Regions from separate parts of the Paenarthrobacter sp. PAE-2 genome, predicted to be linked through region 1. Evidence: riboswitches for the same ligand, from Rfam matches in the RefSeq annotation. Region 1 holds a riboswitch; each other region holds the start of a gene.

Region 1 (5,473 bases):
TTGTCCTTGGTGGAACCGGCGTGCTTGTCCTTGACGGCCGAACTTCCCGCTACGGCGTCGCACCGCGCCCTGATGCAGCCCTTGTTCGATGTCCGTAGCCAACTCGGCGACGCCGACTATGAGCGTGAGTATTTCCGGCGGGCCTACGCTGCGGAGGCGGGCGGCCTGCAGACACCGGAAGCGCGGCGCTCAGCCCGGCGTTTGAGGTTGCAGGCCCCGCCGTGGGAAGTGCCCCTGCACATTGTGCCCGGTGTTCCCACGCTGGTGCTGACCGGTGGCTGGGAGCCGTTGTACGAGGAAATTGCCGGGTATTTGAGGGATACCGGTGCCCTCCACCGCGTAGCTGCAGGAGGGCACCGTCCCCAGGACTCCGCGGACGGCGACCGGTTCATCCGGTCCTTCATTGCCGACGTCGGGCGGGGTATGTCGGTCAGGGCGTCGTGAGCCGCTGTTCACCGCGGGCCGGCATCTGGAGTTCGGGCAGGTAGACCTTGCCTCCGGTTGCCAGGAACTCCTCGCTCTTTTCGCGCATTCCGTTGTACATCTCCGCTATGGCCGCCTGGGCCTCGGCGGAACCGTATTCATCGCGGATGTCCTGGCTGATGCGCATGGAGCAGAACTTCGGCCCGCACATGGAACAGAAGTGCGCGGTCTTGGCGGGTTCAGCGGGAAGCGTCTCATCGTGGAAGGACTCCGCTGTCACCGGGTCCAGTGAGAGCGCGAACTGGTCCCTCCACCTGAACTCGAACCGCGCTTTGGACAGCGCGTCGTCGCGTTCGTGCGCGCCGGGGTGGCCCTTGGCCAGGTCTGCGGCGTGGGCTGCAATCTTGTACGTGATGACTCCGGTTTTGACGTCGTCCTTGTTCGGCAGCCCCAGATGTTCCTTGGGGGTCACGTAGCAAAGCATCGCTGTGCCGTACCTGGCGATTTCCGTAGCACCGATGGCCGAGGTGATGTGGTCGTAGCCTGGCGCGACGTCAGTCACCAACGGGCCCAGGGTGTAGAACGGCGCGCCCTTGCACAACCGCTGTTGCCTTTCCACGTTCTCCCGCACCAAATGGAACGGAATGTGGCCCGGGCCTTCGACCATGACCTGGACGTCGTACTCCCAGGCCCGCTCCGTCAGCTCCGCCAAGGTATCCAGTTCCGCGAACTGTGCGGCATCATTGGCGTCCGCGGTGGCGCCGGGCCGCAGTCCATCTCCGAGAGAGAAGGCAACGTCATACTTGGCGAAGATTTCGCACAGTTCGTCGAAATGCGTGTAGAGGAAGTTTTCCTGGTGGTGGGCAAGGCACCAGCCGGCCATGATGGAGCCGCCGCGGGAAACAATTCCGGTCACCCGGTTGGCTGTCAGCGGCACGTACCGGAGCAGGACGCCGGCGTGGATGGTCATATAGTCCACACCCTGTTCGCATTGTTCGATCACGGTGTCCCGGAATATTTCCCACGTCAGCTTGTTCGCCTCGCCGTTGACCTTCTCCAGGGCCTGGTAGATGGGGACGGTGCCGATGGGAACGGGGGAGTTCCGGATGATCCATTCACGGGTGGTGTGGATGTCATCTCCTGTGGAGAGGTCCATGACGGTGTCCGCTCCCCACTGGGTGGCCCACTGCAGCTTGTCCACTTCCTCGGCGATCGAGCTCGTCACGGCTGAGTTCCCGATGTTGGCGTTGATCTTCACCAGGAATGCCTTGCCGATGATCATGGGCTCGGACTCGGGGTGGTTGATGTTGCTGGGGATGATGGCGCGGCCGGCGGCCACCTCGCTGCGGACCAGTTCAACGTCGCAGTTCTCCCGCAAGGCCACAAAGCGCATCTCCGGGGTGACCACGCCCTGCCGGGCATAGTGCATCTGGGTGACCCTTTTGCCGTCGACGGCGCGGCGGGGCACGGGCTGCGCGCCCTTCCATTCCGCTGAAGCCGCACCGCGGCGCACGGCTGACTTGCCGTCGTCGAGCAGGTTGCGTTCCCGGCCCGTGTAGCTTTCCGTATCGCCGCGCGCCTGGATCCATGCCGCCCTGAAGGGTTCAAGCCCGACGACGGGATCGCTGCCCGGCCCTGCCGTGCGGTACACCCTCAGGGGATCGTTGGCCTTCCCGTTGGGGGAGGGCTCCAAGGCAATCTCGGTCACCGGGACGCGGATGCCGTGGCCAGGGTCCTCCACCCAGGCAAGCGAGTGGGATTTCAGCGACTGCGTGACGGCGTCCCCACCGGCAGCAGTCAGGTTTTGGGCAGGGCTGTGCTGTGTTTCTGTGGTGCTCAAGGATTACTCACTTCCTTCGCCGGCATTACCCGGACAGGTTCAACGGTCGCAGACTGCTTCAGTCCTTTTCTCAGCCCCTGCAGGGGCTCCCGTGTGGTCAGGGACGAAGCTACCACAGCTGCGGCGGGTGCTCCCAGTCATATGCGGTCCGGATCCGGACTGAGGCCGCCGGCACTAAGCTTCTGCCATGCCGAACATCATTGAATTCAGCGGTCCGGTGCTGGTTTCCGCGCATGAGGAACGCCGGGGCCTGTGGTCCGTGGACGGCCGCCTGACCTTCAGCCGTCCCGAAACGGCCCCGGATACCGTGCTGGAGGGCTGGGTCCTGCCCGGATTCGTTGATGCACATTGCCACATCGGCCTGGGAGCCGGTGGGGCGGTGGATGAGGCCACTACCCTGGAGCAGGCCCGTACCGATTTGTCCGCCGGGACGTTGCTGGTCCGGGATGCCGGCTCCCCGGCCAATACGAGGTGGGTCCAGCAGCGTACGGACCTGCCCAGGCTGATCCGGGCGGGGCGGCACATTGCGAGGAGCCGGCGCTACCTGCGTGGCCTCGGCCACGAAGTGGAGCCGGAACAGCTGGTGGAAACCGTACGAAAGGAAGCGCGCGACGGCGACGGTTGGGTCAAGCTGGTTGGCGACTGGATCGACCGCGGCGTCGGAGACCTGGCACCTTCTTTTCCGGCGGCGGTGGTCAAGGATGCCATCGCTGCAGCCCACGACGAGGGCGCACGGGTAACAGCGCATTGCTTCGCGGAAGAAACCTTGGATGACGTGCTCGATGCCGGCATTGACTGCATCGAGCATGCCACCGGGCTCCTGCCGCGGCACATCCCGCGGCTTGTGGAACAGGGTGTCCCGATCGTTCCCACCTTGGTCAACATTGCCACGTTCCCCGATATCGCGGCCCAGGCCGGGCCCAAGTTTCCCGACTACGCGCAGCACATGACCGCATTGTGGGAGCGCCGGCGCGAACGGGTCCTCGAAGCCTATGAAGCCGGTGTTTCCATCTATGCCGGCACTGATGCCGGGAGCGTCATCAAGCATGGCCGCATAGCCGACGAGATGCAGGAACTGCACGACGCCGGCCTGCCGCCTTCAGCGGTCCTCGAGGCTGCTGCGTGGGGCGCCCGGAGGTGGCTGGGAGCCGAGGGCGTCAGCGAAGGAGCGAGTGCCGACGTCGTGCTTTGCAGGGAGGATCCCCGCCGCGCCCTGACTACCGTGCGTGAACTTAGCCACGTGGTTCTGCGGGGCACCATCGTCCGTTAGGAATAAATTGAAGCTTCAAGTAATTTAGTAAGGTAGAACGTGCCGAAAGGCGGCCGCCGAACTACCGGGAGCATCACATGACCACGCCATCCAGCCAGGACCTCCTGCCAGCCGAACTCACCATGGGCACGGTCATGCTCAGGGTCGGCGACATGAAGGTGATGAGCGACTATTACCAGCGCGCCCTCGGCCTGCAGGTCATAGCGGAGCAGGACGGCGGCCTGTACCTGGGCCGCCTGGGGAAGCCGGTGGTCCACCTGGCTCCCGCAGCGGGCTTGCAGCTGCCCGGGCGCGGGGAAGCGGGGCTGTTCCACACGGCAGTCCTGTTCGAGGACCAAGCGTCCCTCGCCGCCACCATTGCCACGGCCGCGCAGTACGAACCCCGCGCGTTCGTTGGCAGTGCCGACCACTTGGTGAGCGAAGCCTTCTACTTCACCGACCCCGAAGGCAACGGCATCGAGTTGTACTACGACAAGCCGAGGAACGTCTGGCAATGGGACGGCAAGAACGTGGTCATGGACAACGTGGCGCTGCCTCCGCAGGCGTACCTCCAGCAACACCTGAGCGAGGCCGCCATCGTGGGGCAGCAGGGGGCCTCGGCCGGGATCGGGCACGTCCACCTCCAAGTGGGCGATGTTGCCACAGCGCGAAAGTTCTACGTTGACACCCTTGGCTTTGAAAAGACCGCGGGGTGGCATGGCCAGGCGCTGTTCGTCTCGGCAGGCGGGTACCACCATCACATGGCCATGAACGTCTGGAACAGCAGGGGAGCGGGCCCGCGCAAGGACACTCTGGGCCTGGGTGAAGTGCTCATCGAAGTCCCGTCGAATGATGACGTCGCAGCGCTCGCCGACCGTCTCCGCGTGGCCGGCCTGCAAAGCCACCACACCGGCCTTGAGCTCCGCTTCGAGGATCCGTGGCGCAACCAGCTGCGGGTTGCCGTACGCTGAGGCGGCATCCGCCGGCGGGTGGCTGCATTAGGCTAGGCGATGGCGGCGCCGGTTCCATGTCCTGCGCAGCCTCCCGCGGTTGGGCGGGGCATGTCAGCACGAAGGAAATGAGTACGTTCCATGGGCTTTGCCGAAATCTTTGTAGCCACCCACGATGAAGCCCTCAAGCGGGCAGCTGCACTCGAGCGCGGTGCCGATGTGGCCGGTTCTGCTGTGCGCATCGAAGGCATCACCGATTTTGAGGTGGAGCAGCTCGGTGATCTTGCAGGGCAGGCAGTGCATGCCTCCGGCGCTGATTATGAACTCGCCTTGGTGGACGTCACCAGCGATTCGCTGCTGGGGGTTCCGGAAGCAATGGTGCGGGCCCTTGCCGAGCTGCTGACCTACCAGAGCGAAGGTGACGGGAACGTGCTGGACGACGTCGCAGAGGCCTGGGCCGCCCAGGAGGACATGCCGTTCGGAGCTGCGGAATCCCGCGGGTACGTCCAGCAGTTGGCTGCACTTGCCAGCGATGTCGAAAAAATCGACCGCGCCGGCCTGTATGTGTGGTCAATTTCCTGAACCTCGCAGGCAGGTGCGCGGGGCGAAGTCGTAAATACTCCTGTCATCTGGCACAATGGACAGGTACTCGATCGGTGCGGCCCCTCTCTCCGTGCTCGTATCTTGTCCTTCGAACCCCCTAGTATGGCCCGCCCCACGGGTGCAGAACGTCGGGTTCACCCTCGTTTCAGAAACAGGAGTGACCACAAAAGTGGCCGTAAAGATTCGCCTTAAGCGCTTCGGTAAGATGCGCGCACCGTACTACCGCATTGTCGTCATGGATGCCCGCGCCAAGCGCGACGGCCGTGCCATCGAAGAAATCGGCAAGTACCACCCCACCGAAGAGCCGTCGTACATCGAGGTCGCTTCCGAGCGTGCCCAGTACTGGCTGTCCGTTGGCGCCCAGCCGACCGAGCAGGTTGCCGCGATCCTCAAGATCACCGGTGACTG
Region 2 (5,473 bases), on a different contig from region 1:
ACCCAATCGGTCTCCAGTGCCTCGCGGGCCAGCTCAGCGGTGAGGACAGCGTCCTTGGCAGTGAAACAACCTGCCGTGTTGGGCAGCACCCGGATGTTGTTGTCCACCAGCAGTTGGAACAGCGAGCCCGTCTCGGCCGGCGAGTAGCGGCGCATGGCCACCGTGGTGAGCTCCGTACCGGAAGCAACCAGGGCCGCCCCCAAACCGTCCAGGCTCGGGGCACCACCGGTGCCCATAATGAGCCGCGAACTGAAGGCGACACCGTCGATTTCCAGCGTGTCAGTAGTGGTTTCGGTGTTGAGGATAGTCATGGTCAGCCTCCCTGGACTGCGGTAACGAGTTCGAGTTCATCGCCGTCGGCGAGGTTCGTTGCTGCCCACTGGCTACGCGGGACCACCTCCGCATTGCGCGCGACGGCGACACCCAGCTTGCCGCCGTCGGCCGCCTGTCCGCTCGGGTCGAGGATGCGGCCCGTAACGGACGTGACCAGGGTGCTGACGGATGCGCCATCGGCCACGGTGTGCCGGGCGCCATTGAGTGTGATGTTCATGCTGTTTCCTTGGTGGAAGCGATGGATGGTGTTGGAATGCCGCGCCCGGCGAGGGCGCCTTGCGGAGAAAAACGATCCGGACGGAACCGGACCCACCGGTCATCCGCGGAACCGTCGAGCAAGCCGGCCACGATCTGTGCGGCTATGGGGGTCAGGAGTACGCCGTGGCGGAAGAAACCCGTGGCTATGATCAGGCCCCGGACGGCGCCGTCCGGCGCACCCACCCGCCCCAGGAGCGGGGCGTTGTCCGGTGTTCCCGGCCGTGCCCGGGCTGTCACTTCGATGAGTTCCAGCTCACCGACTGCGGGGACCAGGACCTGGGCGTCCCGAAGCAGCTGGTACACGCCGCCGGCAGACACCGCATTCGATCCCGTCGAAAGCCCGTCCTCGCGTTGGGTTGCCCCGATCACCACGGTCCCGTCCTCGCGGGGCACGATGTACACCGGCACTCCCCGCACCATTCCGCGGACTGTGGAGGTCAGCAACGGCCGCAGGTCCTTCGGTACCCGGAGCCTGAGGATGTCTCCGTAAACCGGCCTGAGCGGCAGGTGCAGGTCCTCAGGAAGTCCGCCGGTCGCCGCAGCCGCCAAGCCATTGGCCAGCACGGTTTCCCTTGCCGCTACCACTTGGCCGGTGGAGAGTTCAGCGCCTACAACGCGGTCACCCTCCCACAGCAGCCGCCGGGCCGCCGCTGCCAGCTGGAACCCGCTGCTTGCGCCCGGGACCCATGTGGCATCCGACGGGGTGTGCGCGGCCAATCCGGCGAGTATGCACTCCGCCAGCCGGCGGGGGTCCACTTGGTGGTCGGCCGGGATATCGAAAGCGCATGAGATTCCGGGGCTGAGCAGCGGCTCGCGCTGCCGCGCGTCCCGCAGCATCAACGGCTCCACTGTGAGCCCCGCCGCCTGTTGCACGGAGCGCAGATCGGCGAGCGCCCGTCGATCGGCGGCATCGGCACCCACCGCGAGCGTCGACGTCGTGCTGTAGCCGGTGGTGACGCCGGTACCGGACAATCCGGACACGAACGTTGGCCACAATCTGGACGATTCGAGCATCAGTTCCAGGAGATCTTCTTCCTGGTAGTGGAGTTCGCTCACGGGGGCCAGCATCCCGGCCGCTGCAAAGGTTGCTCCACTGGCGGGGCGCGGATCGATGAGGGCCACGGAACGGCCTGTGGCCCGGATCCGGTATGCGATGCCCAGGCCGACTACGCCTGCGCCGATGACGGCAACGTCTGCTTGGATGGCTTCTGCCATTGGTTTCCTTCCCTACGCCGGTATTAGCCGGATCAGGTCAAGCGGTCGGCTCTGAAGCCCTCTCAGCCGGACGGTCATATGACGCTGTCACGGCTCCCGCAGTACGTGCCCAGTTTAGAGGAACTACTCTGGTTTCCATGACCCAGCCTGATCTCCTCACCGACGCCCGCCTCTACCTCTGCACCGATGCCCGCCGGCGGCAAGGCGATTTCGAAGACTTTGTGGACGCCGCGTTCGAAGGCGGCGTGGACATCATCCAGCTCCGTGACAAGACCCTTGAGGCCGCCGAGGAACTGGAGTTGCTCGAGGTCCTGAACAAAGTTGCCGCCCGGCATTCCAAGCTCTGGGCGGTCAACGACCGGGCTGATATCGCCCGTGTTTCCGGGGCTCCCGTGTTCCACGTGGGCCAAAAGGACCTCCCGCTGCCCGTGGCCCGGCAGCTGCTCGGGGACACCACCGCCATAGGTCTCTCCACGCATGGGCCTGATCAGGTGGACGCGGCCATTGCGGCTTCGTCGGGCAGTGCAGGACTGGACTACTTCTGCGTCGGTCCCCTCTGGGCCACACCCACCAAACCGGGCCGGACGCCAGTGGGCCTGGGCTTGGTCACATATGCCGCCGAAGCTGTGGAACGCGCAGGATCCGCCCTTCCCTGGTTTGCCATTGGCGGGATCGATCTTTCTAATGTGGAGCAGGTGGTTGCGGCAGGAGCCAGCCGCGTCGTCGTAGTCCGCGCCATCACCGACGCAGAAGACCCGACGGCGGCGGCCAAAGCGCTGCTCGAAGCCCTGGACGCCTAGGCAGTCAGTCCGAGGCCCGTCATCCGGCGCCCGTGGTGATCGGCGAGTTCCGCCGTCAACCGGCGTACCTCCGCCTTGGCCTGTCCGTCATGAAGTACGGCACGCAGGTCCGGGTGCTCCAACGCCACCCGTTGCACCTGGGTGAGGGCCTCGCCGACCAGCCTTCGGCCCCATAGGGCAAGGCGCGAAGCCAACCTGGGATCGTCCCTCAGGGCCCGCATGAGGAGGATGCGCAACGCCTCGGTGGCTTGGTCCGCAGAAGCGACTTTCCGGACGAATTGCTGTGTCCCGGCATCCAGGAAGGCGGACACCGTCCTGTAGAAGTCCGAGGACACCGTGTCGATGATGTACGCCTTCAGAACAGACTCGTACCAGTCCCCTGGCGGGGTGCGTTCGTGGAAGTGATCGAATGACGGCTGGAAGCGAAGCATGGCGTCCTCGGGGTCCCGCCCCATCTCGGTAAGCCGGCCGCTGATCAACGCATAGTTGCCGAATGCACCGACCGCGATCTTGGCAAAGGTAGCCCGGTCCCGGAGGGTAGGGGCGAAGCGGGAGTCCGCGGACAACCGCCCGAACGCTGACAATTCGCCATAGGCCATGGCTCCCAGCAGCTCTGCCGGGAGAACGTCCGCGGGAATTCCGCCAAGAGTGGACGTGCCCATGGTCCAAGACTATCCGCCGTTTTCGGGCTAGTCTGACTTTCGTGTCACATCATCGGATAGCGCCCAACGTCGACGATTCTTCCGACCGGCTCGCTGCCTCCCTGGCTGCCTTGAGGAGCGAGCTGGAACTACCCGGCGACTACCCTGCCGACGCCGAGCATGAAGCGCGCCAGGCGGTTCAAAACCTGCAGTTGCCGCCCCGTAGCCTGCTGGACGTGCCGTTCGTGACCATAGACCCCGCGACTTCCACCGATCTGGACCAAGCGCTGTTCATTCAGCGGAACGATGCCGGTTACAAGGTCCTGTACGCAATTGCCGACGTGCCGTCCTTCGTGGCCCCCGGCGGAGCCTTGGACGCCGAAACGCGGCGGCGCGGACAAACGTTCTACGCACCGGACGGAAGGGTCCCGCTGCATCCGGACGTCATCAGCGAGCATGCCGGGAGCCTCCTGGCAGAGCAGGAATGCAGCGCCTTCGTGTGGGACTTCGACCTCGACCACAACGCGGAAGTGGTCTCCATGTCCGTGGAGCGGGCCACCGTTCGCAGCCGTGCAAAGCTCAGCTACAAGGGTGCACAGAAGCAGATCGATGCGGGAACCGCCCCCGAGGTCCTCATGCTCCTGAAGGAAGTGGGCCTGAAGCGGGTCAAACTCGAGCGCAAACGCGGCGGGGCGAGCCTGAACATGCCCGAACAGGAGATCGTCCAGGTCACCGACGGCGACTACCGGATCGTGGCTGCTCCCTCGCTGCCGATCGAGGACTGGAACGCCCAGATGTCCCTGATGACCGGAATGGCTGCGGCCCAATTGATGCTCGACGGCAAGGTGGGCATCCTGCGGACCATGCCGGCCCCTGATGAGCGCTCCTTACTGCACTTCAAGCGCCAAACCCAGGCCCTCGGAAAACCGTGGGACGGCGACATCAGCTACGGCGAGTACCTCCGGACCCTCGATGGTTCGGATCCGAAGCAATTGGCCATCCTCCACTCCGCCGGCATGCTGTTCCGGGGCGCGGGCTACACCCCGTTCGACGGTGAGGTACCGGAGAACGTCGTCCAGTCCGCCATCGGGGCCCCGTACGCGCACACCACTGCTCCACTCCGCAGGCTCATTGACCGTTTTGTCCTGGTGATCTGCGAAGCCCTCAGCAACGGCCGGGAGATCCCCGCCTGGGCACGGGAAGCGCTGCCTGACCTGCCCGGGATCATGGCTGCTTCCGACTCATTGGCAGGCCGCTTGGAGCGAATGGCCCTGGACACCGTGGAAGCCGCGCTCGCGGCAAACCACGTAGGTCAGGTATTCGACGCCGTGGTGATTTCCGGGTCCAAGCCGTCCAACGGGAACGGCAACGGCAATGGCCCCTACGGCACCGTGCAGATCGCCGAACCTGCCGTCACTGCCCGATGCGATGGTGAGCTGGTGTCCGGAACCCAGGTGCGCGTGCGCCTGGTGAAGGCCGACATCACCGGCCGGGTGATCAGGTTCGAACTGGCCGAATGACACCTAGTGGGCCAGGGAATCCGCGGTGTCGGGCCGCTAGGGCCTCAGGGATTTCGGCCGCAACGGGGTTTTTGTGCGGCACAGGATAGACTGGGACAGTAGTAATGGATGCCCGGTCGTTGATTCAGTTAATTTTTGAACTCAACAAGCCCGCCCCTACGCGATCTTGAGATGTGCCCGCTGGTCCCCAGTGCCAGTACTTAGATAGCCCGCGATCGGCTTCCACTGGAAATGCTTGCGCCAGTTCGTGCTCCGGTACAGCTTTGCCGCCGTTGAGCATGCAGCGCCTGCCCAAATGAATAAGGAAACTCCCTGTGAGTGAATTGCACACCCATGAAGTCCTGACGGACTCCACCGGAACCGAGACCATCGAACCCGAGGAAACGATCACCTCGGACGAGACCCCCCACGAGATCGAAGAGAAGTCCTTCGCCGACTTCGACGTCCGCGCGGACATCGTCGAGTCCCTCGCCGACGCCGGAATTACGCACCCGTTCCCGATCCAGGCCATGACGCTTCCCGTGGCCCTGGGCGGCCATGACATCATCGGCCAGGCGAAGACCGGAACGGGCAAGACCCTGGGCTTCGGCATTCCGGTACTCCAGCGGATCGAAGGCCGCGATGACCCCGGATACGCCAAACTTGCCGTCCAGGGTGCACCCCAGGCCCTGATCATCGTCCCGACCCGCGAGCTTGCGGTCCAAGT
Region 3 (5,473 bases), on a different contig from region 1:
GAGCGTGGTGGTCTGGCTCGAGACACGGAGGATGACGTCGCCGCCATTGCCGCCGTTGCCGCCGTCGGGCCCGCCCAGCGGCTTGAACTTCTCGCGCTTGACGGAGACACAGCCATGGCCGCCGGTACCGCCTGATACGTGCAGGACTACCCGGTCTACAAAGCTCGCCACGTGAATCTCCTCTATTGCTGTCAACAGCGCGAACGCCTTGCCCAGTGCGCCTGGCGCCCTGAACGATTGTAATGCGGTTAAAAGAACAGTGGAGCGGACCTGTTGGCCCGCTCCACCGGTTCAGAAAGTGTTGTTACTCTGCGGCAGCAGCAGCAACGATGTTCACCACGCGACGGCCACGGCGAGTACCGAACTCAACCGCACCGGCTTCGAGGGCGAACAGGGTGTCGTCGCCACCGCGACCGACGCCTGCACCGGGGTGGAAGTGGGTGCCACGCTGGCGAACGATGATTTCGCCTGCGGAAACTACCTGGCCACCGAAACGCTTGACGCCGAGGCGCTGTGCGTTGGAGTCACGACCGTTGCGAGTGGAGCTCGCGCCTTTTTTGTGTGCCATGTGAAATGCCTGCCTCTAAATTTCTGGGGAAACTGAAATCTGAACTACGTAACGGACGTTACGCGATGCTCGTGATCTTGATCTTGGTCAGTTCCTGACGGTGACCCTGGCGCTTCTTGTAGCCGGTCTTGTTCTTGAACTTCTGGATGACAATCTTGGGACCGCGGAGGTCTTCCAGGATCTCAGCCGTGACCTTCACCTTGGCCAGGTCCGCAGCAGCGGAGGTGACCTTGTCGCCGTCAACCAGGAGCAAGGCGGGCAGCTCAAGCGTGCTGCCGGCTCCACCGGGGACGCGGTTCAGAGTTACGTAGTCTCCAACGGAAACCTTTTCTTGGCGGCCGCCTGCGCGGACAATCGCGTACACCACTTGGGTACTCACTTCTCTCGACGTTTCTTACTAAATTTGCGTGCGGAACCCCGAACCGGAATCAGGCCTGGTTCACGCTGTGCCTCAACGCCGTGGACTTCAGATCGAAGCCCGCGAGTCATCCCATGAACAATTCCAAGGGGCATAACCCAAGTGTTGGCGTAAGCACCGAAGATCAAGATTACGCTAGTTTGACCTTCAGCTGCAAATGAGGCCGGGTCCGGAAGCCACCACGTGACGCTTGTCACCAGTAGGAACGGACGTTCCCGGCACCGTGCCCATACAGCTTACAGCCTCTACGTGGCCTTGCCGTTGATTTCCCATCCGACGCGCGGAGTCCGGGTTACGAATGCAGTCTTGGCGCATCAAAGAACGCGGTCTCGTAGCGGCATGACTGGACGAAGGCTTCCTTCATGGCAGCCCGTTCACGGCCGGATGCCGCAGCTGCTGCGGCATCCGTGAGAGCAATCGCCTTCCTCGTCGCCTCCGCAAAATCCTCGTCTGCATAGGTCCTCAGCCAATCCGCGTAGGGATGGTTCTCCGGGGAACCGGCTTGGACGAAGTTGGCATGCAATTGCTGCCCCACTTCCGCATACAGCCAGTAGCAGGGCAGGACCGCAGCAAGCAGGACGCCGTAGCTTCCCGAAGCAGATGACGCCACCAGATGGTCCACATAGGCCTTGGTGACGGGGCCGCTCTGCGTCGTCGCTTCACGGCCGCTCAGCCAATTCCGGTGCAATTCGGATTCCACGTCCAGGCACTGTTGGGAACCCCGGGCCCAGAACAGCTGCTCTTCTTCCGTCGGAGCGAGGGCACCCGCCCGGGCAAGCACCCTGGAATACCCGTTGAGGTAAAGGGCGTCCTGTGCCAGGTAGTAGCTGAACTCGGACTCCGGCAACTCCCCGGACCCCAAGTCCCGTATGAAGGCAAGCCCGTGGATGGCTTCCAGCTCCACAGCGGCTTCCTTCCACAGGAGAGCAGCGAAGGCTCCGGGCCGGGATGATTCCCCGAGGTGGTGGAAATGGTGGATCGGACCGCTCCCCTGGCCCACTTCAAGGTCGTCAGCCCTCATCAGCGCCTCGCGCAACCAGGGCTTGACTTCGCGCAGGGACGCCTCCCAATCTCCTGTTCTTGCCTGGACAGTGGCCAGGGCCGAGGACAACGAGCAGCCGGTGCCGTGGCTGTTCCGTGTCTGAACGCGCGGGCCCCCGACTTCGATCACGTCCTGACGCAGCAAACCGCTGGTATTGATAAGCGCATCCGGACACTGCGCCCCCGGCAAGTGGCCTCCCTTGACCAGCACCGTATTGCCGCACTCCCCGGCCAACCGTTTGCCCTGGTCCAGCGCCGCAGGCCAGTCCTCCGCTTCGGGTTCCCCCAGCAGCATGGCCAGTTCCGGAAGGTTGGGTGTAATGAGGTCCGCCATCGGCAGAAGGTCACGCAACGCTGCCTCGGCTGATTCCCGCAGCAGCCGGTCACCGCTGGTGGCCACCATCACCGGGTCCAGGACCACGACGGCGGGACGTACCTTGGCAAGCCAGGTCCGGACCTCGTTGATGACGGCGGCATCACCGAGCATCCCGATCTTCACGGCGTCGATAGCGACGTCGCTGCTGACGGTTTCCAACTGCTGGCGGAGGAATTCCACCGGCGGCACATGCACACCGCTGACGCCCCGCGTGTTCTGGGCCGTCAGCGCGGTGATGGCGGCCATACCGTAGCCGCCGTGCGCAGCAATGCTTTTAAGGTCCGCTTGGATCCCCGCCCCGCCGGAGGGGTCCGAACCAGCAATGCTCAACACCCTCGGATGTGTACGGATGACCGCTGGCAACGGATAAACAGCAGAAGACGACATTGAAGTCATGGAGACATCCCTTCGCCGGTGCTAACCGGACAGGTTCAACGGGTCTGGATCTCAGCCCGGCCCAATGCCCGGCACCCCGTGTCAGTGTCCTAGCCTAGCCCGGAAGCCCCTCACGCCGGGAACCCCGGCGGCTAACGGCCTGGATATGACCCCAGCGGGCGGATGATGACCCGTTGCACGACGAAGGCCGCACAGCATGCGCTGCGCGGCCTTCGTTCCACCTGTGTCTTCAGTGCCTGTTTACAGCTCCGACGCCGGAACACCCACCCCCAGGATGATCGGCTCCGATGCTGCAGTTGGCTTCTTTGCCGGCTCAGCCGGCGCCTTCGCTTCGTGCGAGGTCCCGCCACCTGTGGCGGCCCGAACGTCGTGGTGCTCAACGTTGGTCTCGTTGGCAGCGCCCTGGGCCCTGCTGGCGCTGCGGTTCCGCCTGCCGCGCCGGCCACGGGCGCCGGACCGGGACTCCACGGGTTCGGTACCAGCGGACGTGACTGCCAAGGGGTCGGCGCTCCCGGGAGCCTCAGCAGATTCAACATTCCCGGGCGCGTCCTGCCCAGACCCGGCAACCTCAGACCCGGGGACAACCTCAGGTGTGCCACCCAAGTGCGAGAAGGCCTCAGCCAGCAGATCCAGGCTCATGGCAGGCTTCTTGGCAGGTTCGTCGTGATGCTCCACGAAAGGCAGAGCCACTTCCTCTCCGCCGAAGCGCAGTACCGGAGCCGGACGGCCCTCCCTGGCCGCAGTTTCTGCCGGGGTGGAGCCCTGCGTCTGCCCGCCCTGCTCAGGGGCCTGGGCGGCATCCCCTTGGGCAGGAGCCGACTGCGCAGGAGCCTTCCGGGCAGGATCCGCCTGGGCGGGACCCGACTGGCCTGCTTCCGCCTTACCGGCGGCGCGGGCTGCTTCCTCGGCGCGGTGCACCTCGTCATCGTGCAGGTGTGCAGCGTGCGCAGCAGCGGCGATCGTCGCCAATGCGGCCCGGGTAGCCTCTGCCTTGGCTTTCTGGGCGGGATCCACGGACTCAGCCGGAGCGGGTGCCGTCGGGGCAGCGGCCGGCTGGACCGGCGTCGTAGCTTCCGGTGCCTGGTTGCCCCCCTTGCCGCGGCGACGCTTACGCTCACTGCGCTGGGACGGCTGCTGTGCTTCGGTGTGGGACCGGTGCTGCTCGGCAGCCACCACATTCGCGCGGCGGTGCTCCACGGGCTCGTCGTGCGTCACCACGCCGCGGCCGGCACAGTGCTCGCATTGCTCACCGAAGACCTCCAGCAAGCCTGTGCCCATGCGCTTGCGCGTCATCTGGACGAGGCCCAGGGACGTCACCTCCGCCACCTGGTGCTTGGTGCGGTCGCGGCCAAGGCACTCCACCAGCCGGCGCAGCACCAAGTCCCTGTTGGACTCCAGGACCATATCGATGAAGTCGATGACGATGATGCCGCCGATGTCACGGAGGCGGAGCTGGCGAACTACCTCTTCGGCCGCTTCCAGATTGTTCTTGGTGACGGTCTCTTCCAAGTTGCCGCCGCTGCCGGTGAACTTGCCGGTGTTGACGTCCACGACAGTCATGGCCTCGGTACGGTCGATCACCAAAGAGCCGCCGGACGGCAGGAAGACCTTGCGTTCCAGAGCCTTGTGGATTTGTTCGTCAATGCGCCAGGCAGCAAAGATGTCCTGGTCCTTGGTCCACTTTTCCAAGCGACCCACCAGGTCAGGCGCAACGTACGTAACGTAGGCCTCAATGGTGTCCCAGGCTTCGTCGCCGGAAACAATCAGCTTGGAGAAGTCCTCGTTGAAGACGTCCCGAACCACCTTGATGGTGAGGTCCGGTTCGCCGTACAGCAGTTCCGGGGCAAGGACCTTGGTTGAGGATGCTTGGCTCTCGATGCCTTCCCACTGCGCCCGGAGGCGGTTGATGTCGTGGGTCAGTTCCTCTTCCGACGCGCCTTCGGCGGCCGTGCGGACAATCACGCCGGCGTTCTCCGGCAAACGGTCCTTCAGGATCCGCTTGAGGCGGTTCCGTTCGACGTCGGGCAGTTTCCGGGAGATTCCGGTCATGGAACCGCCCGGGACATAGACGAGGTAGCGGCCAGGCAGGGAGATCTGGCTGGTCAGGCGCGCACCCTTGTGACCCACGGGGTCCTTGGTGACCTGCACCAGGACGGAGTCTCCGGACTTGAGCGCGTTCTCGATCCGGCGCGGTTGGCCCTCAAGGTTCACCGCGTCCCAGTTCACCTCGCCGGCATAGAGCACCGCATTGCGGCCGCGTCCAATGTCGACGAACGCTGCCTCCATGGACGGCAGGACGTTCTGTACTTTGCCCAGGTAGACGTTTCCGATGAGGGAGTCCTGCTGGGTCTTGGAAACAAAGTGTTCAGCCAGCACGCCGTCTTCCAGGACGCCGATCTGGATTCTGTCATCGCGCTGGCGGACGATCATCTGGCGGTCGACGGACTCACGACGCGCCAGGAACTCGGCCTCGGTGATGACCTGGCGGCGGCGACCGGTTTCGCGCGATTCGCGGCGTCGCTGCTTCTTGGCTTCGAGCCTGGTTGAACCCTTGACGCTCGCCACCCGGTTGGAGGCAGCGGTCTCGGTGATGGGGCGGGGCGCCCGGACCCGGGTGACCGTGTTGGGCGGATCGTCATCCGATCCGCCGGTCAGTTCGAGGTCCTGGTCCCCC

The links. Region 1 has a riboswitch for thiamine pyrophosphate ahead of thiC (phosphomethylpyrimidine synthase ThiC). Riboswitches for the same ligand answer to the same signal wherever they lie in the genome.
Region 2: linked by a shared signal. The riboswitch ahead of thiO (glycine oxidase ThiO) and the one ahead of thiC (phosphomethylpyrimidine synthase ThiC) in region 1 are both predicted to bind thiamine pyrophosphate.
Region 3: linked by a shared signal. The riboswitch ahead of thiD (bifunctional hydroxymethylpyrimidine kinase/phosphomethylpyrimidine kinase) and the one ahead of thiC (phosphomethylpyrimidine synthase ThiC) in region 1 are both predicted to bind thiamine pyrophosphate.

Annotation. Positions count from the first base shown of each region.
Region 1 is NZ_JAPDNV010000014.1:15,870-21,342, reverse strand. It holds gene OCL88_RS10850 (alpha/beta fold hydrolase) at 1-444, shown strand, start outside; gene thiC (phosphomethylpyrimidine synthase ThiC) at 431-2,263, opposite strand; TPP riboswitch at 2,258-2,366, opposite strand; gene OCL88_RS10840 (amidohydrolase family protein) at 2,451-3,533, shown strand; gene OCL88_RS10835 (VOC family protein) at 3,611-4,483, shown strand; gene OCL88_RS10830 (hypothetical protein) at 4,604-5,044, shown strand; gene rpsP (30S ribosomal protein S16) at 5,235-5,473, shown strand, end outside.
Region 2 is NZ_JAPDNV010000010.1:115,142-120,614, forward strand. It holds gene OCL88_RS08875 (thiazole synthase) at 1-311, opposite strand, end outside; gene thiS (sulfur carrier protein ThiS) at 314-550, opposite strand; gene thiO (glycine oxidase ThiO) at 547-1,806, opposite strand; TPP riboswitch at 1,799-1,916, opposite strand; gene thiE (thiamine phosphate synthase) at 1,944-2,606, shown strand; gene OCL88_RS08895 (ferritin-like domain-containing protein) at 2,603-3,268, opposite strand; gene OCL88_RS08900 (RNB domain-containing ribonuclease) at 3,310-4,767, shown strand; gene OCL88_RS08905 (DEAD/DEAH box helicase) at 5,082-5,473, shown strand, end outside.
Region 3 is NZ_JAPDNV010000013.1:47,245-52,717, forward strand. It holds gene obgE (GTPase ObgE) at 1-171, opposite strand, end outside; gene rpmA (50S ribosomal protein L27) at 305-568, opposite strand; gene rplU (50S ribosomal protein L21) at 627-935, opposite strand; gene thiD (bifunctional hydroxymethylpyrimidine kinase/phosphomethylpyrimidine kinase) at 1,279-2,799, opposite strand; TPP riboswitch at 2,790-2,888, opposite strand; gene OCL88_RS10450 (ribonuclease E/G) at 3,040-5,473, opposite strand, start outside.